Regions from separate parts of the Lysinibacillus sp. FSL K6-3209 genome, predicted to be linked through region 2. Evidence: riboswitches for the same ligand, from Rfam matches in the RefSeq annotation. Region 2 holds a riboswitch; each other region holds the start of a gene.
The links. Region 2 has a riboswitch for S-adenosylmethionine ahead of MHH88_RS17795 (methionine ABC transporter ATP-binding protein). Riboswitches for the same ligand answer to the same signal wherever they lie in the genome.

Region 1 (8,206 bases), 1.4 Mb from region 2:
CCGGTCTTGACTATACAGCAGCACTCTTTATTTTTGCTGTTTCAGTATTAATTTATGTGATTATCGGAGGATTCCGTGCTGTAGCGTTAACGGATACGGTTCAAGGTTCCATTATGGTGATTGGTACTGTTATTTTACTGATTGGGACAATCGTTGCCGGTGGTGGCATCGATCAAATTATGACGTCCCTTGTTGCAGAAAATCCAAACCTAGTGTCACCATTTGGTGCTGAAGGGGAACTGACACCATTGTACGTCTCAACATTTTGGATTTTAATCGGCATTGGTGTGGTAGGGCTCCCTCAAATAGCCGTCCGCGCCATGAGCTATAAAGATTCCAAAAGCATGCATTTGGCGATAATTATTGGCACAATTGCTATTGGGACAATTATGTTCGGGATGCACTTGATTGGTGTATTAGCCCGTCCAGTAATCCCTGGCATTGAAATTGGCGATAAGGTAATGCCGTTGCTTACGTTAAAAGTGTTGCCGCCGTTTTTAGCGGGCATTGTGTTAGCAGCACCGATGGCAGCGACGATGTCTACCGTGAATGCGTTGCTGATGCTAGTTAGTTCAACAGTGGTAAAGGATATTTATTTGAATTATATCAAGCCTACTGCCAATGATAGAGAAATCAAGTGTGCTAGCTTCGTGGTAACAACAGTGATTGGTTTAGCAGTCGTTGTATTTGCATTAAATCCGCCAGATTTACTAGTTTGGCTCAATTTATTTGCATTTGGCGGCTTAGAAGCGGTCTTTATTTGGTCAGTTGTCCTAGGGTTGTATTGGCAAAAGGCCAATAAATACGGGGCGATTGCGTCCATGATTACGGGGATGACGTTATATATTATGATTGATCGCTTTTATCCAACGATATTTGGTATGCATACGGTGACTATCCCTATCATAGCTTCATTAATTATCTTTGTTATCGTCAGTTGGCTAACAGCTCATAAATTTAAAGATGAAAAACTATTTATTTAATAATGAAAACCCAACCCCGAGAGACAACGCTTGGGGTTGGGTTTTCATTTTGGACGCTATAGTATAGAAAAACCGTTAGCATACATTATGCTAACGGTTTCAGACTGTAGACAAACTCGAAAAATTTCGAGTTTGCCTACAGTCTTTTTTCATTTTAAAATAAAAATAGATGTCTACTCCCGTTGATTTCCGCTACGTTCGGGCGCTTTCCGCGGGCACATCGTAAGCCGCAACCCTCGCTAACGCGCGGTCTGTTGCGTCTTACGTACTGTGCGTTCCCGCAGGAGTCGCCCGCCCTTCGCTCCAATCAACTTGATATGAATTGCTATCAATCAACTATAAATAAAATAATCTATTTGAGGTGATGGAAAATGATGTCGAAAAATCAAATCAATGAACGTGAACAATTAGAAATATTGACAATTGACCAATTGGTGCCACAAGACCATTTAGTCCGAAAACTAGAGGCAGCGATTGATTTTTCGTTTATCTATCCATTAGTGGAAAACCTCTATTCATCTTTAGGGCGTCCAAGTATTGACCCTGTTGTTCTCTTTAAAATGACCTTTATTCAATATGTTTTCGGTATTCGCTCAATGCGTCAAACTATTAAAGAAATTGAAACGAACATGGCCTATCGTTGGTTTTTAGGATTTGGCTTCCATACAGAAGTTCCACACTTTTCTACCTTCGGTAAAAATTATGCGCGACGGTTTCAAGACACAGACGTGTTTGAACAAATTTTCTATCGTATTCTAAAAGAAATTCTGAAGAAGGGTCTCCTGCACGCGGACCATGTATTTATTGATTCCACGCATGTAAAGGCAAGCGCTAATAAGCGAAAGTATGATAAAAAAGTCGTTCGAAAAGAAACACGTGCTTATGAAGAGAAACTTCAACTGGAATTAAATATTGATCGTGAGGAACACGGAAAAAAGCCCTTCCCTCCAGAGAAATTTGAAAAAGACGAATGGAAAGAAATCAAGGAAAGTACGACAGACCCTGAGAGTGGTTATTATGTTAAGGATGAACGGACTAAGCAGTTTGCGTATTCATTTCATGCAGCGACAGATGAAAAAGGTTTTGTATTAGGTACGATTGTGACTCCAGGAAATGTGCACGACAGCTATGTATTGCAGCCACTTGTTGAAAAAATCATTGAAAAAGTGAAAAAGCCATTAGCGATTGCTGCGGATGCTGCTTATAAAACACCTGCCATCACTAACTTTTTATTAGAGAATCAAATGTTACCTGTTCTCCCTTATACACGTCCTAAAACAAAAGATGGTTTCTTTCGAAAGCATGAATATGTGTACGATGAGTACTATAATTGTTATCTTTGCCCACAAGGGCAGGTATTGAAATATACGACAACCACAAAGGAAGGGTATCGCCAATATAAATCGAATCCAACGATTTGTGCTAATTGCCCCTGGCTATCACAATGTACAGAAAGCAAGAATCATCAAAAACTTATTCAACGTCATATATGGGAAACATATATGGAAGAAGCTGAACATTTACGCCATTCATATGATATTAAACAAATTTATGCAAAGCGCAAAGAAACGATTGAACGTGTCTTTGCAGATGCAAAAGAAAAGCATGGTATGCGATGGACAAACTTAAGGGGTCTTAAAAAATTGTCCATGCAGGCGATGCTTACTTTTGCTGCCATGAACTTGAAAAAGCTTGCTACTTGGACATGGCAAGCTGCTTAAGGAGAGTAGATATGCTCATAGAGAATGGTCGACTTGGGAATGAAATCCAATTATTTACTATAAAAAATGACAAAAGGCATCAAGGTTAGAACTTCTTGATGCCTTTTGTCGACAATCTCAAACCGTTAGCATACATTATGCTAACGGTTTGAATCTTAATAAAATACTTTATCTAGATTATATTTTGCACGGAATGTGTTAATCGCATATGTTTCGTAAATTTCACGTTCCATTGGATCATCAATTTCATACACTTCGATTTTGAAAATTTCATCACGGTATTTTTTCATTGGTGATACATTATCTTCAAAATGCTTTTTAATACGTTGGCGAATTTTACGTGCTTTCCCTACAAATAATAGTTCATTTTTTTCATTATAAAATAAGAAAATGCCACCTTTTTCGCGAGTGATTTTATGGAAATCAATAAAACCGTGAAAAGGCGTAATTTCTACATCCCCTGGTTTTAACACTTGCTCACGTTGACGGATTACTAAGTCTGGTTTTGGGAGTTCAATTTTAATCAAAATATTCACGTTCCTCTCTGTTACTAAAGGTATATGTTAACATAATACCTCTATGATTGCCATTACGATTTATTGGTTCCATTAATTTTCGTATATGCCTTTTGGAATTGGCACTGGATGTCAAAAATATAACTTGATAGTAGTGTTTAACAATTCATAAGCTTCCATTCGTTTAAATACAAAATATTCTATGTATTATTGAAATTCTTAATTGTTCATGATACAATTCTTTTTAATTGAATAATCTTATCAAGAGAAGCTGAGGGATTTGGCCCTATGACGCTTCAGCAACCTCTAACATTGTTAGAAAGGTGCTAATTCCACCAAAGGATTTTTCCTTTGAGAGATAAGAGTGAACGTGATAATTATCCTTCTCATTCTTGCTCTTATGGAATGAGGGGGATTTTTTAATTTTACATAGAGAGAAAAAAATAAGAGAAAAGGGGACTACAATATGCCAATTAATATTCCGAAAAACTTACCAGCTGGAGAACATTTACGTGAGGAAAAAATATTCGTCATGGAAGAAGACCGTGCCAAAACACAACAAATTCGTCCGTTAAATATTTTAATATTTAATTTAATGCCGGAAAAAGAGAAAACAGAATTACAATTACTTCGATTACTTGGTAATACGCCGTTACAAGTCAATATAACATTTTTAAATACAGCAACACACGAGTCTAAAAATGTTAGTAAATCGCATTTACAACTCTTTTATTCAACATTTAATGAGATACGTCATCGTCGCTTTGACGGGATGATCATTACGGGTGCACCAGTGGAAAAAATGGCATTTGAAGAAGTGAATTATTGGGAAGAAATCTCGGAGATAATGGATTGGTCTGCTAAGAATGTCACGTCTGTCTTGCATATCTGTTGGGGTGCACAGGCTGCCTTATATCATCATTATGGAATCGGGAAATTTGAATTACCAGAAAAGTGTTCGGGTGTATATTCACATGTGATTACGGATTTAACGGTCGATTTAGTAAGAGGATTTAGTGACTTATTTACAGCACCACATTCTAGGTACACTTCTGTTTCAATTGATGAAGTACGCAATCACCCGGAATTACGGTTACTATCTTATTCAGAAGATGCAGGCGTTTTTATCGTGCAATCAAAAGATAATAAAAATATTATGATTACTGGACATTTAGAATACGATGCGACAACATTAGCCGATGAATACAGTCGCGATGTGGCAAAAGGAATTGATATTGCAGTGCCTGTTAACTATTTCCCGCATGATGACCCATCTAAAGAACCTATTAATACATGGCGAGCACATACCCATTTATTATTCTCCAACTGGCTAAACTACTATGTTTATCAAGAAACGCCGTATGAATGGGATTTTGTTGATGAAATTGAATACCATATCTAATTGGTTGCTTACCATTTGCTTTTGTGAAGATCTAAAAAATCCAATTTCTCAATAGAGAGAAATTGGATTTTTTTTACGGTGTTTCACTTGAATTTAATGTATTTTGGTCAGTTGCTGTTTTGCTTTTAATCTTTCGCATTTTTGCAATGACTAGTAATAATAGGGCTAACAAGACAGTAAATAACCCTGAATACAGCGGCCAAATTTTTTGATTGTAATTATTAGAATGCACAATATTCGGATGAACAATTTGAGACAGCGCAATCATGCACATTCCTAATGGCAAAATCAATGGTCGGGGATCTTTAATATTTAGTATTTGTGCTATACCTATTGCAGATGCATAAAAATAGAGAAAAGTTCGAATATAGATGGAGATAATCCACATGACAGCCATAACAACTTCAACACGTTGAAAAAAATTGCCTATAGAAATCCGTTGAGCCAGTGCATAGCTAGGAAATGTCTCAATGGAAGTATTCGTTGGACCAATAACGAGTGTTGATAGGGCTATAATGATTATTAAGACAATTCCTCCGCAAATCGTGCCGAAATAAAATCCCTTTTGTGCGGCTTTCGAGATATTGACAGCAGAGGGGAAAATCATAAGTAACATAACGAGCGGGAATGAAAAAATACTCATAAATTTAAGGATACCCGTTATTAATGATGGTGTCTTTGTTTCGAAAACGGGTTGAATATTTTCGATATTAATTTGTGGCGAAATACAAACAAGAAATACAAGAAATATAAATAAAAATATGGGAAATAGGATTTCTGCAGACCGTGCAAACACTTCAATGCCTAGAAACGATGCAAAAACAAGAATAATGGTAAATAATACAGCAAAGGACAAAGTAGGTGTCTCGGGCATTACTTCTGTTTGCATAAAGATGCCAATAAAATATAATAATTCACTAGCCGAAAAAAATGCGAGAGTGATAAACCCTAGAGAGGTCAAAGTTCCAAGAAATTTACCTAAAATTTTTCCATTTGCTTCGACAAACGTGAGATGCGGTGTTTGATTTCCAACGCTTGTATACAATTTTACGATTAAAAAGCTTAATAAGACGCCAATAGTTGCGCCAATCCATGCATCTTGATGAAGCTGCTTCGTAATGCTCGCTGGCACAATTAATATGGCCGTCCCAATAGAATGGAGAAAGGTAATGATTGTGAATTGTCTTGCACTAAGTAATTGTTTTTCCATTATGCACTACCCTTTCTGTCATTCTTATTGAAAAAATGATAATAATATTTTTCTAATAGGTGTAAAGATAAACGTAATGAAATTGAATGGGCTAGGGATATTTATTTTTAAACCAATGGCGATATTTAATGTTGCGCCTATAAACAATAAAATAGAAAAGGCGAATATTGTTTTTTTTTCGCCTTTTTTCAATAATGGAGGAATCATAATATAGGCAATAATCAACGAAATAAGTATGACGGTAATGCTAATAAACATCGTGGGTTACTCCTTTGAATTGTACAATAATGAGTTTTGAATTGTTCCTAATCCTTGGGTTGTGACCTGCACATCTATCGTAACTGGGACAGTAGGATAAATTGTTGACCATTCCTTATGAATCTTTTCCCACTTTTGCGGATCGCTGCGATGGAGTGCTTCGCCAAAGCCTAATAAATCGAGCTTATAATCTTTTTGTATGATAGCTAATGTTTTTTCTGTATGTTCTTTTATTTTTTCTGCTGTCTTTTTGTCAATCTGTTGAATGGTGTTGTTTTGGGTTAAATTAATGGCACAATTCACTTCACCAATATTTTGCGTAACTTCAATTTTAATGGTGATTTGCGGTGTCCCATTTTTGAAAGTCCCTTTAATTTTGGAGGACGAACTCGTAATTTCTGTTGATAACTCTCCACCTTTAGGGCATGCTAGAACTTCTATTGTACTTTTAATTTTATTATTCAAGTAATTAAAGTAAATACTGTCATCTTCTGATAATAACCCCACTAATTTATCCTCTTTAAAGATAGCGATGCCCGCATATTTTAAAACAACAGGTGTTTTAATTCTTTCTACATTGGTTTGGTCAATTCCTAATTGCAAATCTCCATGTATCTCAACTGCTGATAATACGGCACTTTTTTCTTTGCTACTAAGGGTGTTGAGCAATTCAGCTGTGCTAACAGATAAGGTTGAACCCCATGATTTTTCTGACACCTTAATCGAATTTAATAATTTATTGGCTGGCATTTTTTCAATAGGTGTTAATACATTCAGCACTTCTTTTGCAGCTGTTTTATGAGATACTACAAGATCAAAGTCGTTTCTAAATTCATGATCTCTCGCAATAAAATCTAGAGGTTCGTTTAAGCCCTCTTCTGCTAATCCTTCACCAATTACGACAATTTGCAAATGAGCAAAATAAGGTTTCCGTGGTGTTATTGTTGTCATTCTTCTAATGGCTTCAAACACACTTTTTCCCTTTGCATGGTAGGTAACAACGGGTGCGCGGCCACTAGATGGTTGCTTTGAGGAAATTTGACTCGGGTCTACTACTTGAATGGAAACTTCAAAATCCTCGTCTACTTTATCGATGCCTAGTGCAACGACGATTGCTAATTCGTTTAACTCCCGCTTACTCCAGCAACCACTCAATATTAAAGTGAGGATTAAGAATAACAAAATCATCTTTCTGTTTGACATGATGGATTCCTCATTTGCACTTTAATGTTTAGTTCTTTTTTCGTAATATTGTTGTTCTCGAACATTATTTTGTTGACTAACGAGTCGTGGTCTTGTAAATAACTTTCTACGTGGGAATAAGACCATCGCATCTTTTTGATCTTTCACAATTAATGGCCCGAATGGACTCATATAGGGAACACCAAAAGATCTTAAACTACATAAATGAAGAATAATCATCATAATGCCGAACATCACCCCAAATAAACCAAAAATCGCAGCTAATATCATAAGAGGGAAGCGCAGGACACGAATCGTGTTTGATAAGCCGTAAGAAGGAAACAGGAAGCTACAAATGGCTGTTAATGCCACGATAATGACCATCACTGCGGATACTACGCCCGCTTCTACGGCAGCTTGTCCGATTACTAACGTACCAACAATGGATACGGCTGGACCAATCGTTCTTGGCATTCGTAGACCTGCCTCACGCAATATTTCAAAGGCAACTTCCATAATTAGCGCTTCAACGACGGCGGGGAAGGGCACGCCTTCTCGCTGTGAAGCGATACTAATAAGCATCGGCGTCGGTAGCATTTCTTGATGAAAGGTCGTAATAGCCACATATAAAGAAGGCATAATTAATGCAAGCAAAATACCAAAAAAACGTAAAAGGCGGATTAGGGAACTAATAATCCAATTTTGGTAATAATCTTCTGCAGCTTGTAAAAAGGATGTAAATACGACAGGGACGGTTAACACTAGAGGTGTGCCATCCACTAATATTGCAATTCGACCTTCTAATAATTCACCGGCAATAACATCTGGGCGTTCTGTATTATAAATCATAGGAAATATGGAAAATTTCGAGTCCTGAATAAAATCCTCTAAATATCCAGTTTCTAATACGCCATCAATTTTAATTTTATCTAGGC
Region 2 (8,206 bases):
CAGGTTCGGGTTCAGATGCATTAGGTGCTAAAACGACTGCCAAGCTAAATGCTGCTGGTACTCATTATGTTTTAAATGGTGAAAAACAATGGATTACAAATGCTGGATTTGCTGACGTATTTGTTGTGTATGCAAAAATCGATGGCGATAAATTCTCGGCATTTATCGTAGAACGTGCATATAATGGTGTTTCTGTTGGGCCAGAAGAAAAGAAAATGGGTATTAAATCTTCATCAACTCGTACATTAGTGCTTGAAGATGCAGAAGTACCTGTTGAAAATCTGCTTGGTGAAGTAGGTCGTGGACACGTCATTGCCTTTAACATTTTAAATATCGGTCGCTATAAATTAGGTGTCGGTACAATCGGTGGCTCAAAACGTGCATTAGAGCTAGCGATTCAATATACGAACCAACGTCAACAATTTAAAACAAAGCTTTCTGATTTCAACCTAACAAAAGAAAAGCTATCGACTATGGCGTCTCAATTATATGCGTCAGAATCATTAAATTATCGTACAGTGGGATTATTCGAAGATCGTCTAAGCCAATTAAGCCCTGAAGAACAAAAGCAAGGGAAAGTCATTGCTAATGCAATAGCAGAATATGCAATTGAATGTTCGATTGCGAAAGTGTTTGGGTCAGAAACATTGGATTATATTGCTGATGAAGCGGTACAATTACATGGTGGCTATGGCTTTATGGCAGAATATGAGGTAGAGCGCATTTATCGCGACTCTCGTATTAATCGCATTTTCGAAGGAACAAATGAAATTAACCGCATGATTGTGCCTGGCACATTTATGAAAAAAGCATTAAAAGGCGAATTGCCATTATTGCAAGTCGCACAAAATTTACAACAAGAATTGCTGATGATGATGCCAGAAGAAGTAGGTACAGAACCATTAGCACAAGAAAAATACCTTGTGAAAAATGCTAAGAAGATCGCTGTGTTAGCAGCAGGTATGGCAGCACAACGCTATGGTGCGAAGCTTGACCAAGAGCAAGAAGTATTGGTAAATATCGCGAATATTGCAAACCAACTATTCGCTATGGAGTCTGCTGTGTTACGTACAGACAAAGCGATTGCGCGTGAGGGTGCAGAAAAATCACAACAAAAATTACTTTACACGCAAATTTTCTGCCAAGAAGCATTTGCAGAAATTGAGAAAGAGGCAAAGGATACGATTCTTGCTTCAGCAGATGGAGATGCTGCACGGATGACATTGTCAGCGCTTCGCAAACTGACTCGCAACAACCCTTATAACCTTATTGCTAAAAAACGTGAAGCTTCAGTTAAACTTATCGAAGCTGAAAAATTCATCGTCTAATACTAGCTATGAACAGACTGTAGATACCTTAATCTACAGTCTGTTTTAGTGCCAGGCACTCATACAATTTGCCCGCGGAAGTGCCAGGCACCGAAACAATTCTGAAATCCACTGGTGTCAGGCACTCAAACAATTATAATTGTTTCATTTTGGCACATACTAGTTATGATGGTATACTACAGAAAATGATAGTAGAGGAGCCTACAAATATGATTCAATTTATCCATTATCCTAAATGTACAACTTGTAAAAAAGCACAGAAGTGGTTAAACGACAATGGCGTTTTATACGAAGAGGTACACATCGTTGAACAAGTACCTACGAAAGAACAATTAAAGCAATATTGGCAAGCGAGCGGGTTGCCACTGAAGAAGTTTTTTAACACTTCTGGCATGAAATACCGTGAACTTGGATTGAAGGATAAATTGGCGGAAATGCCGGAAGATGAGCAACTTACACTGCTTGCGTCAGATGGTATGCTAATGAAACGACCAATCGTGACAGATGGAAAAAAAGTAACATTAGGTTTTAAAGAAACAGAATTTGAGCAAGCTTGGAAATAACTGCTTTTATCCTTGTTTTTATGATAGAAGTATGGCACACTGATAGTGAATATATTACATATTTATGGAGGGGTTTTTGGCATGAGCACACCTAAAGACTTACGTTACTCTGAAGAACACGAATGGGTAAAATTAGAAGATGGTAAAGTACGTATCGGTATTTCTCACTTCGCACAATCAGAACTAGGAGATATCGTTTTCGTTGAGCTTCCACAAGTTGGCGATGAAATTAAAACAGATGATCCATTCGGTAGTGTAGAATCAGTAAAAACTGTTTCTGAACTTTACGCACCAATTTCAGGTACTGTAGTTGAAGTAAATGCAGACTTAGAAGATAGCCCAGAATTCGTAAATGAATCACCATATGAAAAAGCATGGATGATCGTTGTAGAGCCTGCTGATGCATCAGAGATTGAAAACCTTATGACAGCTGAGCAATACGAAAAATTGATTGCAGAATAAACAAGCCTGTAATAGAAAAACGTCGGAAAATTTGCCGGCGTTTTTTATTATATCATGCTACAGTTTTTCGGCGCATCATAGGAATTGCTAGCTCAATAAGTTATCACAGAAACGCCCGAAATTGCGATGCAATAGTATGAAATTCGGTTATTCAAATGGTATGCTGTAGTAGATAACTGTCTAAATGGGGGTGGCGTGATGTTCGAAGGGAAATGTTTAATCGTGGAAGGCCGTTCGGATAAGCTTCAAATTGAACCTATTCTGAGTGAAGATGTTACAATCCTTTGTACAAATGGTACAATTGGTGTGCATCAATTAGAAGAATTACTCGACCCATATGAGGGCTGTGAGCTCTATACATTTTTTGATGCGGATACATCAGGCGATAAACTACGAGCATTAATGGATAGACATTATCCAGAGGCTGAGCATTTACGGACAATGCCAACATATAAAGAAGTAGAAACAACACCGAGGAAAGTGCTAGCGACGATTTTATTGCGTGCACATTTTTCAATCCATAATGAATATATTTTGTAAGGTTGCGTGAAATCATGGAAGAATGGTCAAAAGAGCAGTGGGAAACGGCTGTAAAGTCTGGAGACAAAACTGCCTTTTATTTATATACACCGATGTGCGGAACTTGTGCCGTTGCATCCAAAATGATGAATATCATTGAACAGTTACTACCAGAGGTGAAAATAGGCAAGGCAAACATCAATTTTCTAGGACAAATAGCTTTTGATTTTCAAATTGAAAGTGTACCTTGTTTACTCGTTAGCGATGGTGGAAAGGTTATTGATAAGATTTATGCATTTCAATCCGTACCATTTTTATACGAATTGTTAAAAAAACCAATTGACTGAACTTTGCTAGCGTGGTAAAGTAACAAATATATTAAAAAACTATTAAATATATCGAACTCTTATAAAGAGCGGCGGAGGGAAGTGCCCTATGAAGCCCGGCAACCATCACATTTGTGAAAAGGTGCCAAATCACCCAAAGATTTATCTTTGAAAGATGAGAGAACGGTTTAGCGTATAAAGTACGTGACCCCTTCTACTTGTCTTGAGAGAAGGGGTTTTCTATATGAGAAAAGGAGTATTCGCTATGATACAGCTTCAAAATATTACGAAGAAATACAAAACCGCAAATGGCGAATTGACTGCTGTCAAAGATGTAAATCTTTCGATTAACAAAGGTGAAATTTTTGGCATTATCGGCTACAGTGGTGCTGGTAAAAGTACGATGATTCGTTTATTAAACGGTTTAGAAAAACCTACGACAGGTACAGTGAAGGTCAACAACCAAGAATTTTCATCTATTAAGGGGCAAAAGCTCCGTGATGCTAGACAAAAAGTAAGTATGATTTTCCAACATTTTAACTTACTTTGGTCTCGAACAGTGGCAGAAAACATTGCTTTTCCACTAGAAATCGCAGGCGTTTCTAAGCGTGAGCGAGAAGCACGTGTGAAAGAACTAATTGCACTCGTTGGCTTAGAAGGTCGCGATAAAGCGTACCCATCACAGCTATCAGGTGGTCAAAAGCAACGGGTTGGTATAGCGCGAGCACTTGCCAATAATCCTGAAGTATTGTTATGTGACGAAGCTACATCTGCACTTGATCCAGAAACTACAGATGCAATTCTCGATTTACTTGTTGATATTAATGAACGATTAGGCTTAACCATTGTGTTAATTACGCATGAAATGCATGTTATTCGCAAAATTTGTCATCGCGTGGCGGTGATGGAGGCTGGAGAAATTGTAGAACGCGGAGAAGTATTGCAAGTGTTCCAAGCACCTCAAGCGGCCATTACAAAAAAATTCGTCTCTCAAATTACTGATACGAAGGAAACGCAAGAGACTGTTGCACAGCTTAGAGCAAATTATCCTACAGGACAACTGGTCAAACTTGTCTTTGTAGGAGAAAAAACCGAGCAACCCGTAATATCGCATTTAGTGAAGCAGTTTGATGTAGAAATTAGTATTGTTCATGGTAATATCTCACAAACTAAAAACGGCGCATACGGCACACTTGTTGTGCAAATTGATGGCTCAGAGACAAATGTAGCAGCTGCATTAAATTATTTGAATACAGTTGAAGTACAAACGGAGGTGATTGCAAATGCTAACTAGTCTCTTTCCGAATGTCGACTGGGAAAAAATGTGGTCTGCCACATACGAAACACTTTATATGACCACTATTTCAACGGTCATCACATTCATACTTGGTTTAGCCATTGGTATTATCCTCTTTTTAACGAGCCCAAACCAATTATGGGCAAATAAAATCGTTAACTTTTTAACGGGGTCGATCGTCAATATATTCCGTTCGATACCATTTATCGTGTTAATTATTTTACTAATACCGTTTACAAAGTTTTTACTTGGGACAATCCGTGGAGCAGATGCAGCTTTACCAGCACTTATTATTGGTGCAGCACCATTCTATGCCCGAATGGTATTAATTGCACTACGAGAAATTGATAAGGGCGTTATAGAAGCAGCTCGCTCAATGGGTGCTAAAACGTCCACGATTATATGGAAAGTACTAATTCCAGAATCATTACCAGCACTTATTTCCGGGATTACGGTAACGGCTGTTGCCCTTGTTGGCTATACGGCGATGGCTGGTATTATTGGTGCTGGCGGTCTAGGAAACTTAGCCTTTTTAGATGGCTTCCAACGTAATCGCCAAGATGTGACATTAATGGCAACTATTTTAATCTTAGTAGTCGTATTTATCATCCAATGGATTGGCGATATGATTACTTCGAAAACAGACAAACGTTAAAAAGGTTATACCGGTTATTTACCGCTAACATATTATGGTTTGAACAAAATAAAGGGAGTGTAGACAAATGAAGAAGTTATTAGCAGGATTATTTTTATCAGTACTTGTACTAGCTTTAGCAGCTTGTGGTGCTGGTAACAAAGATGAAGCAGGCTCTGGAGATAAGGCAGACGACAGTGCAAAAACTGAAGAAAAAGTAACATTAAAAATAGGTGCTTCTAACACACCTCACGCAGTTATTTTAGAAAAAGCAAAACCGATTTTAGCTAAAGAAGGCATTGACTTAGAAATCGAAACATACCAAGATTATGTATTACCAAACCAAGATTTAGATTCAGGAACAATCGATGCAAACTATTTCCAACATATCCCTTATTTAAATTTACAAATTAAAGATAATGGCTATGACTTTGTAAATGCTGGCGGTGTACATATCGAGCCAATCGGTATTTACTCTAAAAAATATAAAACTCTTGAAGACCTTCCTAAAGGTGCAACAATCTTATTATCTAATTCTGTTTCAGACCATGGTCGTATGCTGTCATTATTAGAAGCGAAAGGCTTAATTAAATTAAAAGATGGTATCGATAAAACTGCAGCTGAAATTAAAGATATTGTAGATAATCCGAAAGACTTTAAATTTGATGCGAATACTGCACCAGAACTACTTGTTCAAATGTTTGAAAATGAAGAAGGCGACGCAGTCCTTATCAACTCTAACTACGCAATCGATAATGGTCTAAACCCAATCAAAGATGCAATTGCGCTAGAAGACAAAGAATCTCCATATGTGAACATTATTGCGGTACGTGCTGGAGATGAAAATAAACCAGAAATTAAAAAATTATTAGAAGTATTAACTTCTAAAGAAATCCAAGACTTCATTCTAGATGAATGGAAAGGTGCAGTAGTACCAGTTAAATAATATGTAGCTTTTAAAAAGAGTATGTAAGTGAAAACTTACATACTCTTTTTTTATGTAAGAATACTATCCGTAATCACCCTCTTACGTACGTAAGAGGGTTCTAAAAAACGATAGAAAGAATGTTAAATGTGAATTATTAACATTGTTCAGTGTTACAACGGGACTTTAATTAATACAGTTAAAAAGAGGTGCGTGAAAAGGTGAACAATTTTGAAAGGGTCTTTCCATTTTAATGTAATGCAATAAAACTGTTGTTCCATAATGATTGTATAGCAAGTTTACATGCAATCGGAGTGGGACGATACTTTTTTGTTTAATCATTTTTATCTTTGTATCTAGTTAATTATATTTAGAAAAATAGTGCATGTATTAATTTACCAAAAATGATATAATACTAAAGGATTATATTGAATTTTTTGGAGAAATTAACTTATTTAAAATAGTTATTTATACATTTATTTAAAAATTGTTTAGAATTTGTTTAGTTGATATTAGTACTATAGGTATGTTGGAAATGTGTGCTTTTTTGTGGTGGCAAAAATCAATATAAATGCTTTTTGCACGAAAAAGGATTTTTTTGTATTTAATGTTTAAAAATAGGTAAAGGGGTAATTTGTTTATGGGGATTAAAATTGACTCACCAAAAATAGCTTTATCGAAAAAAATCATAACAAAACAGGCGAAAATTGGTGTAATCGGGCTCGGATATGTAGGATTACCACTCGCTATAGAAATGGTTAAAAAAGGGTTTCAAGTAATCGGTATTGATAAAAGTACCGAAAAAATCGCTAAGTTAACGAATGGAGAAAGTTATATTGCAGATTTATCTAATGCTGTTATCCAAGAGGTCTTAAAAGAAGAGAAATTTGAAACGACTGCGGATTTTTCAAAGCTTGCAAATGTAGATGTCATGATTATTTGTGTTCCAACTCCAACATCAGCAGATGGTACGCCGAATATTACTTACATTGAAGATGCGTCCGAATCAATCGCACAATATATTTCTGCTAATACTCTAGTGATTCTTGAAAGCACGACGTACCCTGGAACGACAGAAGAGGTCGTTCAACCAATTTTAGAAAAAAGTAATTATGTGATTGGGCAGGATATCTTTTTAACTTATTCCCCTGAACGTGTTGATCCTGGAAATATTAATTTTACCGTTTCAAATACACCGAAAGTAGTCGGTGGTGTAACAGAAGCATGTTTAGAAATAGCAAAACTATTTTACGAAACAATCATCAATACCAATGTTTTTCCTGTTTCTAATCCAAAGGTTGCTGAGATGGAGAAGTTACTCGAAAATACATTTCGCCAAATCAATATCGCACTTGTTAATGAGCTAAGTAAAGTATGCTACAAAATGAATGTAGATATTTGGGAAGTAATTGAAGCTGCTTCCACAAAACCATATGGATTTATGCCATTTACACCTGGTCCGGGGGTAGGCGGGCATTGCATCCCTGTTGACCCTAAATATTTATTATGGGCAGGACAGCAACATGGTATTACAGCTTCATTAATTGAGACGGCAGATAAAATCAATGATTCAATGCCAAGCTTTGTGGTTGAAAGATTGGAAAATTATCTAATGGCACAGAAGAAAGAGCTTCGAGCAGGAAAGATTATTGTTATTGGTGTCACGTATAAGCCAAATATTAATGATTTCCGTGAATCTCCTGCGCTCCAAGTCATCCAAGAATTATTGGAGAAGCAATATGATGTCATGGTTGTGGACCCATTTATCGAAACTTTTTCAGTCAACCAATACACACTTAATACTGTTGCATTATCGAAACAATTAATTGAAGAAGCTGAAGCTGTATTAATTTTAACGAATCATGCAGAAATTGATTATGGATTGCTCGATCAATATGCTGCATTAATTTTTGATACACGGAATACCCATTTTTTATTTGCCAATAAAAACTATCATAAATTGTAAGGAGAACTGTGTGGAAATGAAAAGACTAAAATTATGTAGTTTACTAGTCGCTTTGTTCATAGCAGGATGTCAATCCGAAACACAAAGTCAAGTTGCACCAGTAGATTCGTCGATTGAAATAAAAGAACATGATGGAACGATGAGCGATATTTTACGTCATGCCAATATTCTTACTCCGAAAGTGGC
Region 3 (8,206 bases), 1.3 Mb from region 2:
TTTGGTCAATATGCGAGAAGAAAAAAATATAATAAAGACCAAACACAATGATACATGTTAACAACAATTTTTTTGCCAAATTTTTCAGCCCCTTTTCTTTGAAATTCTCTATTGATGCTTAAAATCCTTTATTCATCATTAAGCGGTTTTATTCAGAAAATTTCTTTCACCAAAGAGTAGAAGGGAAGAAGTGTCCATATAATTTATGTTTGAAACTTTTTTAGTATGTAACCGTAAATAAGAAGACAGTAAGTGAGGAGAGGGTGAACGAAATGACTAAGCTATTGATAGCTTCTGCAGTCATTGCAATTATTGCGAGTGTATTATTAACACCGCTAATAACGAAAAAGCGTGAAGATGGACAATCGAAAAAAGTAATTGGCTACTTTTTTATCGGAGTCTTTGTGATAGGATTTATTGCATCAGGTATTACACTGTATGTTACAAAAATTGATGTTAACTGGCTTGTTTTTTGGCCAGTGATTATACTACTCACTTTATGTGGAGCGTTTCTTGCAAGTGGTATTGAAAGAAAAGTGAAAGGTGTTTTATTTTTAGCAAGCTTACTAGTCGGCGTGTATGTATTGTCCGCACCGCTATGGAATGCTAACGATAAATTCAAATCTGCGGAAATGAAAGAAGAGGTTGAAATCAAGCCGTTTGATGAAACACAAACCCCAGCGAGTGTTCCACCTAAATTCGTCCGCAATAAAATGAAAAAAGCTTTCGGTCAAGTACCGAATACAAGCTATTATGAACTAGGACGTTTACAAATCCAAAAGGTAAATGGTGAATATGTATATATTGCGCCTGTTGAATTTTCAGGTTTCTTTAAATGGATGAACGGCAAAACGACACCTGGTTATTTTACAATGAGTGCGACGGACTCAGCGGATAACCCAAAATTTATCGCACAGGAAATGAAATATGTTCCTTCTGCCTATTTAAATGCTAATTTAGAGCGTCACATGCGCTTACAACATCCATTCCTTATTTTCTATGGAGATGTTCAGCTTGAAATTGATGATGACGGTAAACCGTACTATATCCGTTCGTACGGGGAGTTTATATCTGCTCGAAATGGCTTTGATGTACAAGGGATTGTCCTTGTAGATGCATTGACAGGTAAATCTGAAATTGTGAAATTAGCAGATGTTCCAGCATTTATTGATGGGGCTGTTTCACCTGAGACAGTAAGTTTACAAAATAGCTATTACGGAAAATATGTGCATGGTTACTGGAATAGTATGTTTGGCAAAAAAGATGTCAAATTACCTTCTGATGAAGGGACTGAATCGAATGTAAGTCCAATCTTTAATGAGGAAGGCGAAATGTACTATTTCACAGACTTCACGAGTCCAAAAGAGGGCGTGGATTCAATGCTGGGCTACTCATTAACGAATGCACGAACTGGTGAATCGACGTATTATACAGGAAATCAAGATGCTTCATATATGGATTCACAAGGGAATCTGCAAATTATTGAAAAGAAATTTATTGAGAAAAAGTGGGCAGGAGAAATGCCTGTATTGTATAACTTTTACGGAGAAGCAAGTTGGTTAACAGCGGTGCTCGATGCGAATGGCTTTTTACAAAATTATTTCATCGTTTCCGCAGCAAATCCTGAAATTTCCGCCTATGCAACAACACCAAAAGAAGCGTTGAAATTATATAAAACAGCGCTTAGTCGTGGAGGAAGTACGGTTGAAGGTAGTTCGAATGCGGAAGAAAAAAATGCAAGTGGGACAGTACTACGCGTTTATAAGGAACGCCTAGGTGACTTTACCATTGTATCGTTTTTACTGAATAATGGTGAAAACTATTCAGTAAGTGCAGAGACGGAGCCTCTTGCGATTTATTTACAAGAAGGTGATGAAGTAGTTATTACGTATGGTGAAACAGGAGAGCAGTTTTTACCAGTACGCTCGCTCATTATTAAAGGATTACAATAAACAAAAGACGATCAGCACAATGCACTTTGTTGGCTTGATCGTCTTTTTTATGTAGTTTGCGTTTCAATGTAACGGTGCATTTTTTCTTTATGATTTGTAAAAAGAGTAGAGGCATGATCATTTAATGCCAGTATCTCTTGAATATAACCATGTAACAAATTCTTTTCATATTCAAAAGAGAACGATGTTTCACTTTCTATCATATGCTCCAATAAAAGTGCATGTAGCACAACCACTTCTAGGTTCTGCGTATTCGTGACAAATTTTAAATTTAAAATGGTTGTATAGGAAACGAATTGATCGACGTAGGTAATAGCTTCTTTGTATTGTTTAATATCAATATGTTGTTCAAGCCTCTTTCTTAAAAGTACACACTCATTGTTTAAGTCTTGTATTTTTAAAAATAAACTTCTTACACTTCTCTTATGTTGTTGTTCTAGGGTACGAGCAAGATGCTTATTAACATAAGACATTTTTGCATAACTCCTTTCGAGATAGGGTTCTTCTTCTATTTAATATTAATGGAAAGGTAGGAAAAGGAAAGAGTCTTTTCGTTTAATTTGTACCTGATTTTAACAGATCATGCAAGACAAAAATACTACATAAGCTATAAATAATAGTTCGAAATATAAAAAAAGTGGAGTTATTATCATACGATAGTAACTCCATAAAGAAAAAGTTATTTCCAATTAAAACCTTTCTGTGCTAAGAAGCGATTGATGAAAGGACGACGTTGTTCAATTAAAAAATCAGCCATTTGCTTTGTCCAGTTATCAATTTTACGATTGGAGGAACGACTATTGTAGTAATCTTCCATCGTTGCATTGTAAGCTGGTAAAAGTTCCTCGTATTTTTCACAATTGTACTCATTTTCATGTAGGACAGCAGCTACTGGTAAGCGAGGTTTCACTTCATTGCGTCGTGCAGGAACGCCAATTGTTAAACCGAACAATGGGAATACATAATCAGGTAGATTCAACAATTCGCTAATTTCTTCAGGTTTGTTACGTACACCTCCAATATAGCAAATGCCATAGCCCATTGATTCAGCAGCAATCACAAAGTTTTGTGCGAATAACGAAACATCTGCTACACCAACGAGGACATTTTCAGCCGAGTCTGCCACAATATCAACGCCTTCTAATTTCCCAGCCATTTGCAGACGTTTAAAGTCTACGCAAAAAACAAAAGCACCACCCGAAGTTTCGTATTGACGTGGATTGCCAGAGAGTAAACCGAGCTGTTCTTTTTTTGCTTCGTCTGTTACCCAAATTACGCTATAGGCTTGTACAAAGTGAGAGGTTGCCGCCATCTGTGCTGTCGCAATTAAATCCTCGACAATTTCTTTCGATATAGGATTTCCATCGTAAATACGTACTGAAGAGTGGTTACGTAATAATTCTTTCACCATTTAAAAATTCTCCTTTTCCCCTTAAATATACCAAGAGCATATCACGCTTTTTCGCTAAAATCGAATAAAATTCAATATTAAAAACTTAAAATCATTTATAAAAAACTATTTTTGAATAATATGAGAGAGGACTAAAATACCTCGTAAAGTAAAATATATTGTTAGATATAGCTTAAATGTTCTCTTTAGTGTAAAATTATGTATGGCGACAGATTATTTATCTACTGTATTTTGACATTTGTGGGTGTACGGATGTATAGGACAAATAATCTAGTTGAAGCAATTAAATGTGGGATGGAGGAATAAGGAATGGATGAAAAGTTAGCAAAAAAGCTTCGTAATGAACAGTTACGAAACAAAGTTGTAACAGCAGAAGAAGCAGCATCTTGGATTAAGGACGGCATGGTACTTGGTATGAGCGGATTTACACGTGCAGGCGATGTGAAAGTGGTACCGCTTGCACTTGTGGAGAAAGCGAAAACAGAAAGCTTCAAAGTAGATGTATATACAGGTGCATCACTTGGACCAGAAGTCGACCAATACTTAGCCGAAGCGGGTGTAATTCGCAAACGTGGTCCTTTCCAAGGAGATCCAGGTATTCGAAACATGATCAATAGAGGAGAAGTCACTTATGTTGATGCCCATTTATCACATAATGCGGAACTAGTACGTCAAGGTATTATTGGTCCGATTGACTTTGCTATTATTGAAGCTGCTGCAATTACAGAAGATGGCTTATTAATTCCTACAACTTCAGTTGGTAACTCTCCGATTTTCGTACAAGAAGCAGATCAAGTAATCATCGAGCTAAACGTAGCCCAGCTTGATGCATTAGAAGGTGTGCATGATATTTTTGTACCAGGACCACAAGGTAAACGTGATCCAATTCCAATGCTAAATGCGTCAGATCGTCTTGGCACAATTGGCATTCCACTAGACTTAGACAAAGTAAAAGGTATTGTTATTTCAGATATTTTAGATGCTCCATCAACAATTGTTCCAGCTGATGAAGAAACAGATATTATGGCAAATCATTTGCTGAACTTCCTGCGCGAAGAGATTAAAGTAGGTCGTTTAACAACAAGTTTACGCCCGTTACAATCAGGTGTAGGCTCAGTAGCAAATGCTGTATTACTAGGTTTCAAAGATTCCGAGTTTGAGAATTTAGAAGTTTATTCAGAAGTACTGCAAGATGCTGTTTTTGAATTAATGGATGCTGGGAAAGTAAGCTTTGCATCTGCTACTTCTATTACCCTATCGGAAGAGGTAGGAAACCGTGTTTATGGAAATTTTGAAAAATATGCTGATAAATTAGTATTACGTCCACAGGAAATTTCTAATCATCCGGAAATTATCCGTCGACTCGGTTTAATTTCTGTAAATACAGCGCTTGAGCTAGATATTTATGGGAATGTAAATTCAACTCATGTTTCTGGCACACGAATGATGAATGGGATTGGTGGTTCTGGTGATTTTGCTCGTAATGCCCGGTTAGGTATTTTTGTGACGAAATCATATGCAAAAGGCGGTAAAATTTCTAGTATCGTACCAATGGTTTCGCATGTGGACCATACAGAACATGATGTAGATATTATTGTCACAGAACAAGGTGTTGCAGACTTGCGTGGTTTAGCACCGAAAGAGCGTGTAGGTCGTATTATTGAAAACTGTGCGCATCCAGATTATAAGGATCAATTATGGGCGTACTTTAACGAAGCGAACGAGGCAACAGGCGGACACCATACACCACATATTTTAGAAAAAGCGCTTTCTTGGCATGTCAATTTAGCTAAGAACGGTACAATGCAAGATCCATCATTTGCAAAATAATGATATAAAAAAGCCTTGAGAGTTTGTTTGTTGTCTCTCAAGGCTTTGATTTGTTTAAATTTATTTTTTAAAGGCAGATGTTACTTTAGGCTCTGTCCCTTGGATAAGCCGTTTAATATTTTCAATATGCAACATAAGCGCGATACCAAAAAGAACAATTGAAATCATTGTTGGTCCAACCCCAGGTATCCATAAGTAAGTTGCTGTACAAAAAATAATATAAAATACAAGCACACCAATGATTAAATAATTTGTTGTTAAAGATAAAATGACAAATAACATAAGTGCAAATAATGCAATTTTCCAATCAATAGCGAGCAATATGCCTATGATTGATGCAGTTCCTTTGCCGCCTTTGAAGCCCATATGGAACGGGAAGTTATGACCTAGTATTACACTAGCAGCTATTGCATAGGTTAATAACCACATTTGTACTTCAGTAAACTGTGAAGCATTGGAGGAAAAGTAGTAAAGTGCGCATAGCACGGCAGCAACTCCTTTACCTATATCTATAAGTGCTACTAATATGCCGTATTTCCATCCAAGAGAAAGCGTTGCGTTTGAGGCACCCGCATTGCCATGGCCAGTCTTTTTTAAATCTACTCCAGAAAGAAACTGTGCCACTTTAGAGCCATGAATACAGCCGATTAGATAACCAATAATAATAAAAATAATCATGGCTTTTACCATAAAAATACTCCTTTCAAACTATACTTTTATATAGTGTATGTGTTCTTATTACGTAAAGGAGCAGACAGAAGTTTCAGAAAAAAATAAATTTTACTGTTGACAGAAAAAAAGTCTATGTTTATACTGTGTAACAACGATGGAAATTGAATCACATACTCTTATCAAGAGCGGCGGAGGGATAGGCCCTATGATGCCCGGCAACCAGTGAGTGACGAACTTGCTAAGGTGCTAATTCCTACAGATTCTTACTTGGATCTGGCAGATAAGGGGAGGAAAACTTGCAACCGCAACCCTCTTCTTAACTGAAGGGGGTTTTTGTTTTCTCACATAAATCCTCCTCATCTCCGGTACCATCGTAAAACCCATTTAGGAGGAAGAAAACATGTCGAATTTTAAACCAGAAACTTTACTATTACACGGTGGCCAAGAGCCAGACCCAGTGACAGGCTCCCGAACTGTACCGGTGTACCGTTCAACAGCTTTCGTATTTAAAGACACTGCTCATGCGCAACGTCTTTTCGCTTTAGAAGAAGCGGGCAATATTTATACACGTATTACAAATCCAACTGTAGATGTTTTTGAAAAACGCGTCGCTTTATTGGAGGGCGGTACAGCAGCAGTAGCACTTTCATCAGGTGCAGCAGCTATCGCATTTTCAATTTTAAATCTTGCAGGAGCAGGGGATGAAATCGTAGCAGCAAGTTCTTTATACGGAGGAACATATAACTTATTAGCAAATACACTACCAAACTACGGTATTAAAACAATTTTCGTAGATGAAACAAATCCTGAGAATTTCCGATCTGCCATTAATGAAAAGACAAAAGCAGTGTTCGCTGAAATTTACGGAAACCCAAGCTTAAAAGTGCTAGATGTAGAGGCAGTAGCTACAATTGCACATGACAACGGTTTACCTTTAATTATTGATAGCACTTTTGCTTCACCATATGGCTCAACACCAATCGACTTCGGTGCAGATATCGTCGTTCACTCAGCGACAAAATGGATTGGCGGACACGGTACAACTTTAGGCGGTGTAGTTGTGGATGCAGGGAAATTTGATTGGACTCAAGGTAGATTCCCAGGATTTACAGAACCTGACGCATCTTATCACGGTTTACGATACGGTATTGATACTGCAGCGGCTGCATTTGCCACAAAACTGCGCGTGCAATTACTACGTGATTTTGGACCAACATTAAGTGCAGATGCTGCATTTAACTTATTACAAGGTTTAGAAACGCTCCATTTGCGAATTCCTAAACATAATGAAAATGCCTTAGCAGTTGCAGAATATTTACGTAACCACCCATCTGTGGAGTATGTAAACTATAATGGATTAGAAGATTTTGCCACACATGATTTAGCGAAGAAATATTTGAAAAATGGCTTCGGTTCAGTGCTTACATTTGGCATTAAAGGTGGACGAGAAGCAGGCCGTCAATTAATAGACAGCGTAAAATTATTTTCACACGTAGCAAATGTAGGCGATGCAAAATCACTAATTATTCACCCGGCGTCTACAACTCATCAACAATTATCTGCTGAGGAATTAATCCAAACTGGTGTTTCCGAGTCGCTCATTCGCTTATCAATTGGTTTAGAGGCAGTTGAGGATATTATTGCAGATTTAGAACAAGCTATTGCACAAGTAACAACAACTGAACAAAAAGTAGAAGCATAACTATTAAGATAGCCAATGATTTATGTTGTAGCGTTTACGTATTTTCTCATTCGAAATGCCTCATTTGGTAATGCGTATAACGTTGCGACATTCATCCTTACCTCATTCGGTGAGTTTTCTGAAATTTTTTATAAATAATACCTAGTAACTTTATAAGTATTGTTGACTTGGTTAAAACCATGCTGTATACTAGGGATTAAGTAAAAGGTTCGAAAGGCTACCAACCTTGAACAAAGTGATGATGTTACTAAACTTTCACCGCCATTCATTAGGCGAAAACAGCTAATTTGTTTTCATAAGTGCTCCCCCACTTTTGAATATATATATGAAAGGGGGTAGCTACCTAGCCAGTAGCTACTCTCGCTTTCCATAACTGATCGAAAAAGGAGTGTTAACAATGGGAAATATTTATCGTGCACAAAATGTAACTGCTTATCTTATATATGAATTAAATGAAAGCCATCATTTTGTAAATAATATGGCCATTCAATACTTACTTTCGACAGTTGAATCAAAATGGCAACAAACTTTTGGACATAGTGCTTTTGAAGAAATCGTATATGCTAAAGAAGAAGGCTATACAGTAAAAGAAGTTTTTGAAGAGTATAAAGTTCATGGTACAAACCATATTACGCTACC
Region 4 (8,206 bases), 130 kb from region 2:
TGAGATAAATTTTCTGTATAACTGAATGAGCCATATAAAGGGATATTTCATGCTTGTCCATCCTTGTGATGTGGATTGTTTTGTTTTGGCTTTGCATCGATTGTTTGTGTAAAAAAGTCACCTTTTTTCTTCAGGATAACGATTACGGAAACACCAAACATTAGCATCATCATCGCAATCATAATGATTATTGGTAAAGGAACACCCATTGTTTTCACTCCAAATTCTATTTGATATTGTTATTATAAGTGATATTGCTATAAAAGGGTTGAATTTGAACTACTCGTCATGCTGCTGAAAATTTTGTTTCGGTTTTTCATCGACCGTATGTTTAAAAGCATAGGCACGATTTACACTTAGAATGGTTGCGACTGTTACTAATATCACGATAATGATTGCAACCGTGATTAGCGAGGTTAAACTCATTGTATTCACTCCGTTCTTGTTCGTTATATCTATTATAAATTAGAAGCACTAACTTAGTTGTGAAGGAAGTTTGACATTCCAGCGAATAAAATAAGCACTGAACCACCATACTATGGAAAAAGGAGTGTTATCTATGGATCGTCAACGTGTTTATTTTTCACTTGCCCATAAAACGTATTATACAAATCCTTACGAAGGGCAATGGAATTTCGAACTTAATGTAGACCGACAAGCGTTAGATGTTTTTGAAAAAATATTTCAGCAAATGCAACTATTAGAAATTGCAAACGGTTGGCGCGCACAATTGCCTTATTTGCAATACCATTTGGATCGAGAAAATGATGAGTTAGATTTACGTTTGAAGAAAATTTATGCACTTATACATGAGTATGGGGATGATGATACAAAGCAATTTGTAGAACAACTTCCCTATTTCAATAAACGTGTCTAGCTATTGGCTAGACATTTTTTATATTTGCATAACCTGTATAACATTATGCTAGTGGAAGCGTGATAGAAAAATAATTTCTAGAAAAATAATAGCAAGTGTACTAAGTCCAACTAGCGCCATTTTTCTTTGAATAATATTTTCAAATGAATGTATTTTACAAACTGAACAACTTAATGCCACTCTAGATGGGTTGACCATTGTCATGAACGAAGAACTAACATTTTGAATGCAAGCAAGTATAGTAGGTGACAGACCTATGTGCGTAGCAGTTTCTGTTTGTAGTCGAATAAACATAGTATTGGACGCAGTATTACTGCCAGTTAAAAAACCACCTGTTGCGCCAATTAAAGGTGTTATGAATACAAAGTATGAACCAAATGTGTTTGCAGCAGTTACGGATAGTAGCTGAATCATCTCGGCCTCTGCCATCATTTCGGAAACCACAATATATAAAAAAGTTGTTAGCAATACAGGATAACATTTATTGATTGTTAATTTGATACTATCGAAAATGGATGCCTTACTTAAACGGAAGAGCGTACAAGTAAAGAGACAAACAATAAAGAGAAAAAATCCAGGCGAATAAAGAAACGATAATTGGAATTGATAAGACGCAATCGTTACGGTAAGCAGGCTCGTTAAAAAATCTTTAATCGGATTAATAGTTCTTGATGCGATTAATAGAGCGATTAACAACAAATAAGGAGAAATATTTTTTAAAAAGATATTAGAATAATATTGTTTGTTTCTATTTTGCAAAGAAATCATAATAAAAATAGCCGCCATCATCGTTAAAGAGCCCACTACTCCTGCAAGTTCCACACTGATGAACCGATTACAAATCCACACGCTTAAACCTAAAACTAATCCCATCGATAGTATCCCCCATTTTTTCTTTTGCATTGCTTCTTTTCCGACGCCTATGTATGTAACTAAGAAGGCAAAGTAAATATAAATAGGAATGCACATCAGAGCGCTTCCAACACCTAAATCTTCTAAAGGAATGTTTCCTAATGATGCACCAATAATTGTCCCCATTGCTAACGTGCCCCAAGGTATGATACATAAACTAATTAATGCAATGAAGGAAGATTGTAAGGAATTGAAACCTAGAGCCATTAAAATAGGTGCAATAACAATGACTGCTAGACCAAAGCCGCTAACGGATTCAATTAAAGGAGAGAGCCCCAAGGCTAATAATAATACTTGGTCAATCCGATTATCAGTAGAGGTGGCAATAGAAGAAGCTATTTTTTGGATGGACCCTGATTTTTCCATTAGATGATATAATAATATTCCAAAAAATAAAACATAGGTAACTGGCAATGTTATAAGAAAACTGTTGATAAAAGGTTTAGGCAGTAATGCGATGTTTAGGTGAAAAACAGGAGAAGTAGCAATAACTGTTGTAAGTAGGCAAGCAAAAATGCCAGTGAAAATAGAAGATTTCTTTAAAATAAAAATCATAAACAAAATACTAACAAGAGGGAATAGTGCTAATACGACTTTTAACATAAAACAACACTCCTATACTTGATTATTCACTATAGTATATTTTATTTTCACTAAAGTGTAAATATCTTATCTTGCATGAAATGATTCAAACATCTTCTAGGTTGATTGTGATTGATAATGTACAATATCATAGTAGAAGGGCTAACGAAGATAAGTTTTTAATTGCATTTCACTATAGTAAAAATAATAGTAGGCGAACAAAGTAGTGAAAGGAGCTTTATTCATGGGATTTGGAAAGCAAGTAAATGTAATGAGGAAGAAAAACAAAATGACATTACAGGAGCTTTCAGCCGCAAGTAATGTGAGTGCCTCGATGCTATCTCAAATTGAAAGAGAGGAAAAAAATCCAACGATACAAGTAGCTTGTCAAATTGCAGAAGCTTTAAATACGACACTTTCAGCTTTATTAGATCAGCAGGAAAAAAGGGAGGTTGTCGTCATAAGAAAAGATGAACGACCCATTTATGTTGACGAAAAATCTGGTTTTCAACGACATTTATTATCACCTTCCGTTCCATCAAGAGGTATTGAGTTTGTGTTAAATATTATTCCACCAAACAAAGAATCAGGCATATTTCCCGCGCATAAAGCAGGCGTAAAAGAGTATATTTTTGTTAAAAGCGGAAAGTTACGAGTTGAATTGGGGCATGGTGCTTTTTCTGAAGAATTAGAAGCAGGCGATTCTCTTTTTTTTGAAGCAGATACAGCGCATAGATTTATCAATATGACGAATGACGAATGCCACTATTTTCTTGTGATTGATTCCTCACAGTACATGAAATAATAAGACGAATAACATAATGAATACATTCGTGACAATATAATACGAGGAGTTGAATGGCATGTTTTCATTTCAAGATTTGAATGGATTTCAAGTGGATTTAAGCTTTACAAGAGGGGAGTTTCAAGTTGAACCAAAGCATGTCCTTGTCTTTTTAAAACATGAACAGAAATGGCTATGTACGATTCATAAGCGTCGTGGCGTGGAAGTGCCAGGAGGGAAGGTAGAATCAGGCGAAACATTAGAGCAAGCTGCTGTTCGGGAAGTATTTGAAGAGACGGGTGTGCATGTGAAAAATCTTCAATGGTTTGCAGAATATGCTGTCCACGGTGAACTCTTGTTTTGTAAAACAGTCTTCACTGCGGAATTTGCCAGTCAGGAGAAGATAGATTTTGATTTGGAAACTTCGGGTATGGTGTGGTTAACTGATGAAGAGTTTGCAAACCATCCAAATTTAAGCTTCCATATGAAAGATGAAGGCATGCAAAAAATGCTAGAGGAGCTGAAGCGTTTTGACAATCAATGGTGAAATAGTTGAAAAACGTCCATATCCTTCACCGAATCCAGCTATTCGATTAACAGAAATTACGTATCTATCCCTTGGACTACGTGTCAAAGGCTTGCTAGCAGAGCCTAAAGCAGAAGGTACATATGACGGTTTTTTATATTTGCGTGGAGGTATGCAAAGTATCGGCATGGTAAGACCAGCACGTGTTGCACAATTTGCAGCCCAAGGTTTTATCGTGTTTGCCCCTTATTATCGGGGGAATAGAGGTGGAGAAGGCCGTGATGAGTTTGCAGGTCAAGATCGTTTTGATGCAGTGCATGGAGTAGATGTGCTAAAACAATTTTGCAACGATCATATCCATGTGTTTGGTTTTTCACGTGGAGGTATTATGGCGCTCTGGACGGCCATTTTACGGAAGGATATTACATCCGTTGTGACTTGGGCAGGCGTTTCGGATGCCACTGCTACATACTGGGAGCGAACCGATATGCGTCGTATGATGAAACGGATTATTGGTGGGACACCTAATCGTGTACCAGAAGCCTATGATGCACGCACACCTTTATTTCAAGTCGAAAAGATTACAGCCCCAGTGCTAATTATCCACGGCTATCGGGATGAAAATGTAGATATTGAGCATGCAAGGCAGTTAGCATTTTACTTAGAAGATGCCAATAAGGTGTATGAAACTTGGTATGATCAACGTTTTGCCCACCAATATCCACCAGCACAAAATCGTGAAATGGTTCGTGCATTATGTGAGTGGATGAAGAAACAGTGAAAATTGTTTGAGTGCCTGGCACTAAAAAAAGACACTAAAAAAAGGGAACGAATACATCGTTCCCTTTTTGTATGCATTATTTTAATGGACCACCAAGTTTAGTGATTGCTTCAGAAACATTTGAGAATTTCTTGAAGTTGTCGTTGAATAGACCAGCAAGTTCAGCAGCTTTCACATCGTAAGCAGCTTTATCTGACCAAGCATCGCGTGGGTTCAGTACTTCTGATGGTACACCTTCAACCGCTGTAGGGATGTGTAAGCCAAATACAGCGTCTTGAATTGTTTCAACGTTGTTTAGTTTTCCGTCGATAGCAGCACGTACCATTGAACGAGTATAAGAAAGCTTCATACGGCTACCTGTACCGTATTCGCCACCAGTCCAACCAGTGTTTACAAGGAATACTTGTGCGCCATGCTCATCGATTTTTTGACCTAACATTTCTGCATACACAGTTGCTGGAAGTGGAAGGAATGGAGAACCGAAACATGTAGAGAATACTGGTTCTGGCTCTGTTACACCACGTTCAGTACCTGCAAGTTTAGATGTGAAACCACTTAGGAAGTGATACATTGCTTGTTCTTTTGTTAATTTACTGATTGGAGGTAAAACACCAAAAGCATCAGCAGTTAAGAAAACGATTGTTTTTGGGTGACCTGCAACAGATGGATCAACGATATTTTCGATATATTGGATTGGATAAGCAACACGTGTATTTTCTGTTAATGAACCATCATCGTAATCGCAAACACGAGTTTCAGGATCTACAGCTACGTTCTCTAGTACAGAACCGAAGCGGATTGCGTTGTAGATTTCAGGTTCTTTTTCAGCAGAAAGGTTAATTGTTTTTGCGTAGCAACCGCCCTCAATGTTAAATACGCCGTTGTCAGACCAACCGTGCTCATCGTCACCGATTAATTTGCGGTCAGGATCAGCCGATAAAGTCGTTTTACCAGTACCAGATAAACCGAAGAATAATGCTACATCACCAGCTTCTCCAACGTTTGCTGAACAGTGCATTGATAGGATACCTTGTTGCGGTAAAAGGTAGTTCATAATACCGAAAATAGATTTTTTAATTTCACCAGCATATTCAGTACCACCGATTAGGATGATTTTCTTTTCAAGTGATACAATGATGAATGTTTCAGAAGCTGTACCATCAACAGCTGGATCTGCTTTAAAGTTAGGAGCTGAAATAATTGTGAAATCAGCAACGTGAGAAGCTAATTCTTCTTCAGTTGGACGGATAAATAATTGATGGGCGAAAAGATTGTGCCAAGCATATTCATTGATTACTTGAATACTTAATTGTGAATCTTTGTCAGCACCTGCAAAACCTTTAAATACAAATAATTCGTCACGTTCTTTTAAGTATTTAACTACTTTTACATATAAGTTATCGAACACTTCAGAAGAAATTGGTTGGTTTACTTTACCCCAGTCAATTTTATCTTTTGTGCTTTCTTCTTCTACCGTATATTTATCTTTAGGTGAACGACCAGTGTATTTGCCAGTTTCTGCACGAACTGCGCCATCTACTGTTAACATTGCCTCACCACGAGATGTAGCTTTTTCAGCTAATTGTGGTACTGAAAGTTGAACGTTAATGTTCCCGCCGTTTAATAATTCCTTCAGTTCGTTTGCAATTTCTACTGAATTCATCGATTAAATACCATCCTTTTTTATAGTATTCCCTTGAGTTTGAGGGAGTTTTTCTTAATTTCAAAAATAGTATAACACAATTGCTTTAATAATCTATACTAATTCAAAAATTATTTTCGAGTTTTAAATACTTTTCAACAAAACGACATAAAATAATTGACATTGTTCTACCTTTTCCGTAAGATGAGGAATTGAACGGATACTCTTATCCCGAGCTGGTGGAGGGTCAGGCCCTGTGAAACCCGGCAACCTGCATGAACTATTTCACGACATGCGTTGGTGCCAACCTGATGCAAGGGGATACCCCTTGAACGATAAGAGTGAAAGGTTACGCAGTCATTATTCCTTTCCTCATGTTAAGTACACGTGAGAAAAGGATTTTTTTTATTTTTAAAATGAATGTAAAGGTAAGTATGTGCAATTCTTTCCTTATTATAATGACGGATCTTTCGAAATCCTCATGTTAAAAGCAACAACGGCTTGAGAGTTCAATCCTTTAGGAGCGGACTTGACATGGGTAATGAGTACCGTATTAATTTCGCAAATACTATTTGTAAGAGTAATAGGAGGAAAACCAAATGACAAACCGTCGATTGTTTACATCAGAGAGTGTAACAGAAGGACATCCCGATAAAATTTGTGATCAAATCTCGGATGCTATTTTAGATGCCATTTTAACAGAAGATCCTAATGCCCGTGTAGCGTGTGAAACAACAGTCACAACAGGCTTAGTATTAGTAGCAGGAGAAATTACTACTTCTACTTATGTAGATATTAAAGGCATTGTGCGTGATACAGTAGCAGAAATCGGCTATACACGAGGCAAGTATGGCTTTGATGCTGAAAACTTAGCTGTACTAGTCGCAATCGGAGAGCAATCACCTGATATTGCCCAAGGTGTAGACCAAGCATTAGAAGCGCGTGAAGGTTCAATGACAGATGCGGATATTGAAGCGATTGGTGCAGGTGACCAAGGATTAATGTTCGGTTATGCATGTAATGAAACACCTGAATTAATGCCTTTACCAATTAGTTTAGCGCATAAATTGGCTCGTCGTTTAACAGAAGTACGTAAATCAGGTGAATTAGCATATTTACGTCCAGATGGTAAAACGCAAGTAACAATTGAGTATGATGAAAACAATGTCCCTGTTCGTGTTGATACGATCGTTATTTCAACTCAGCATGATGAAGAAGCAACACTTGAACAAATTCAAGCAGATTTAAAAGCATTAGTAATTGCTCCAGTAGTTCCTAGTGAGTTATTAGATGCACAGACTAAATACTTCATCAACCCAACTGGTCGTTTTGTTATTGGTGGTCCAAAAGGAGATGCTGGACTTACTGGTCGTAAAATCATCGTTGATACATACGGTGGTTATGCACGTCATGGTGGTGGTGCATTCTCTGGTAAGGATGCTACGAAAGTGGACCGTTCAGCAGCCTATGCAGCTCGTTATGTAGCGAAAAATATTGTTGCAGCTGGTTTAGCAGAACGTGCAGAAGTACAGCTTGCTTATGCTATCGGTGTAGCGCAACCGGTATCGATTGCCGTTGATACGTTTGGTACAGGACGAGTAAGTGAAAGTGAAATCGTAAAATGGGTTCGCGAACTTTTCGATCTACGTCCAGCAGGCATCATTAAAATGCTTGATTTACGTCGTCCAATTTATAAACAAACGGCTGCATACGGTCACTTTGGCCGTACAGATTTAAATGTACCTTGGGAAAATACGGACAAGGCAGATGCACTAAGAGAAAAAGCGAGTTTATAATCTGTTTTATCAAGAACATTCGATTTGGTAATGAACAAACGTAAATGTTTTATTGAAAGGGGCTAGCTAGTGGCCCCTTTTTATCTTGCCTTTCACATTTCTTCTTACTGCTACTAGGTCGGGGAGAAATGCACCTTCTATTTAAATTGTGAAGGCAACTAGTGCTCTCTAATCAAGTGAAAGACTTAAGCGAACTTTACGTAAGTGATTGAAAAAATTCGCTTTCTTCCCGTACGTCTAGCATACAAGATGTACTGAAGGCGGTTGGAAGAAAATTGCGAATTTATTTCATAAAGAGTTGTTTCG

Region 1: it holds a riboswitch for S-adenosylmethionine, as region 2 does, so the genes downstream of both, metA (homoserine O-succinyltransferase) here and MHH88_RS17795 (methionine ABC transporter ATP-binding protein) in region 2, are expected to answer to the same signal.
Region 3: it holds a riboswitch for S-adenosylmethionine, as region 2 does, so the genes downstream of both, MHH88_RS02050 (O-acetylhomoserine aminocarboxypropyltransferase/cysteine synthase family protein) here and MHH88_RS17795 (methionine ABC transporter ATP-binding protein) in region 2, are expected to answer to the same signal.
Region 4: it holds a riboswitch for S-adenosylmethionine, as region 2 does, so the genes downstream of both, metK (methionine adenosyltransferase) here and MHH88_RS17795 (methionine ABC transporter ATP-binding protein) in region 2, are expected to answer to the same signal.

The regions. Positions count from the first base shown of each region.
Region 1 covers NZ_CP150264.1:2,179,228-2,187,433, forward strand. The annotation lists gene panF (sodium/pantothenate symporter) at 1-983, shown strand, start outside; gene MHH88_RS10455 (IS1182 family transposase) at 1,355-2,704, shown strand; gene MHH88_RS10460 (nucleotide excision repair endonuclease) at 2,860-3,231, opposite strand; SAM riboswitch class I at 3,475-3,584, shown strand; gene metA (homoserine O-succinyltransferase) at 3,686-4,621, shown strand; gene MHH88_RS10470 (endospore germination permease) at 4,695-5,831, opposite strand; gene MHH88_RS10475 (hypothetical protein) at 5,856-6,089, opposite strand; gene MHH88_RS10480 (Ger(x)C family spore germination protein) at 6,096-7,292, opposite strand; gene MHH88_RS10485 (spore germination protein) at 7,314-8,206, opposite strand, start outside.
Region 2 covers NZ_CP150264.1:3,628,315-3,636,520, reverse strand. The annotation lists gene MHH88_RS17820 (acyl-CoA dehydrogenase family protein) at 1-1,328, shown strand, start outside; gene MHH88_RS17815 (arsenate reductase family protein) at 1,538-1,891, shown strand; gene gcvH (glycine cleavage system protein GcvH) at 1,973-2,353, shown strand; gene MHH88_RS17805 (hypothetical protein) at 2,552-2,893, shown strand; gene MHH88_RS17800 (thioredoxin family protein) at 2,908-3,219, shown strand; SAM riboswitch class I at 3,276-3,380, shown strand; gene MHH88_RS17795 (methionine ABC transporter ATP-binding protein) at 3,464-4,492, shown strand; gene MHH88_RS17790 (methionine ABC transporter permease) at 4,482-5,150, shown strand; gene MHH88_RS17785 (MetQ/NlpA family ABC transporter substrate-binding protein) at 5,218-6,075, shown strand; gene MHH88_RS17780 (nucleotide sugar dehydrogenase) at 6,695-8,020, shown strand; gene MHH88_RS17775 (polysaccharide deacetylase family protein) at 8,037-8,206, shown strand, end outside.
Region 3 covers NZ_CP150264.1:388,896-397,101, forward strand. The annotation lists gene MHH88_RS02020 (lysoplasmalogenase) at 1-79, opposite strand, end outside; gene MHH88_RS02025 (hypothetical protein) at 273-1,952, shown strand; gene MHH88_RS02030 (hypothetical protein) at 2,000-2,425, opposite strand; gene chrR (class II chromate reductase ChrR) at 2,632-3,363, opposite strand; gene MHH88_RS02040 (acetyl-CoA hydrolase/transferase family protein) at 3,673-5,193, shown strand; gene MHH88_RS02045 (glycerol-3-phosphate acyltransferase) at 5,254-5,883, opposite strand; SAM riboswitch class I at 6,039-6,152, shown strand; gene MHH88_RS02050 (O-acetylhomoserine aminocarboxypropyltransferase/cysteine synthase family protein) at 6,266-7,567, shown strand; gene MHH88_RS02055 (hypothetical protein) at 7,965-8,206, shown strand, end outside.
Region 4 covers NZ_CP150264.1:3,495,880-3,504,085, reverse strand. The annotation lists gene yidD (membrane protein insertion efficiency factor YidD) at 1-51, opposite strand, end outside; gene MHH88_RS17020 (hypothetical protein) at 48-209, opposite strand; gene ytzI (YtzI protein) at 280-426, opposite strand; gene MHH88_RS17010 (hypothetical protein) at 560-877, shown strand; gene MHH88_RS17005 (L-lactate permease) at 926-2,392, opposite strand; gene MHH88_RS17000 (XRE family transcriptional regulator) at 2,616-3,176, shown strand; gene MHH88_RS16995 (NUDIX domain-containing protein) at 3,235-3,702, shown strand; gene MHH88_RS16990 (prolyl oligopeptidase family serine peptidase) at 3,686-4,462, shown strand; gene pckA (phosphoenolpyruvate carboxykinase (ATP)) at 4,539-6,125, opposite strand; SAM riboswitch class I at 6,328-6,446, shown strand; gene metK (methionine adenosyltransferase) at 6,704-7,900, shown strand.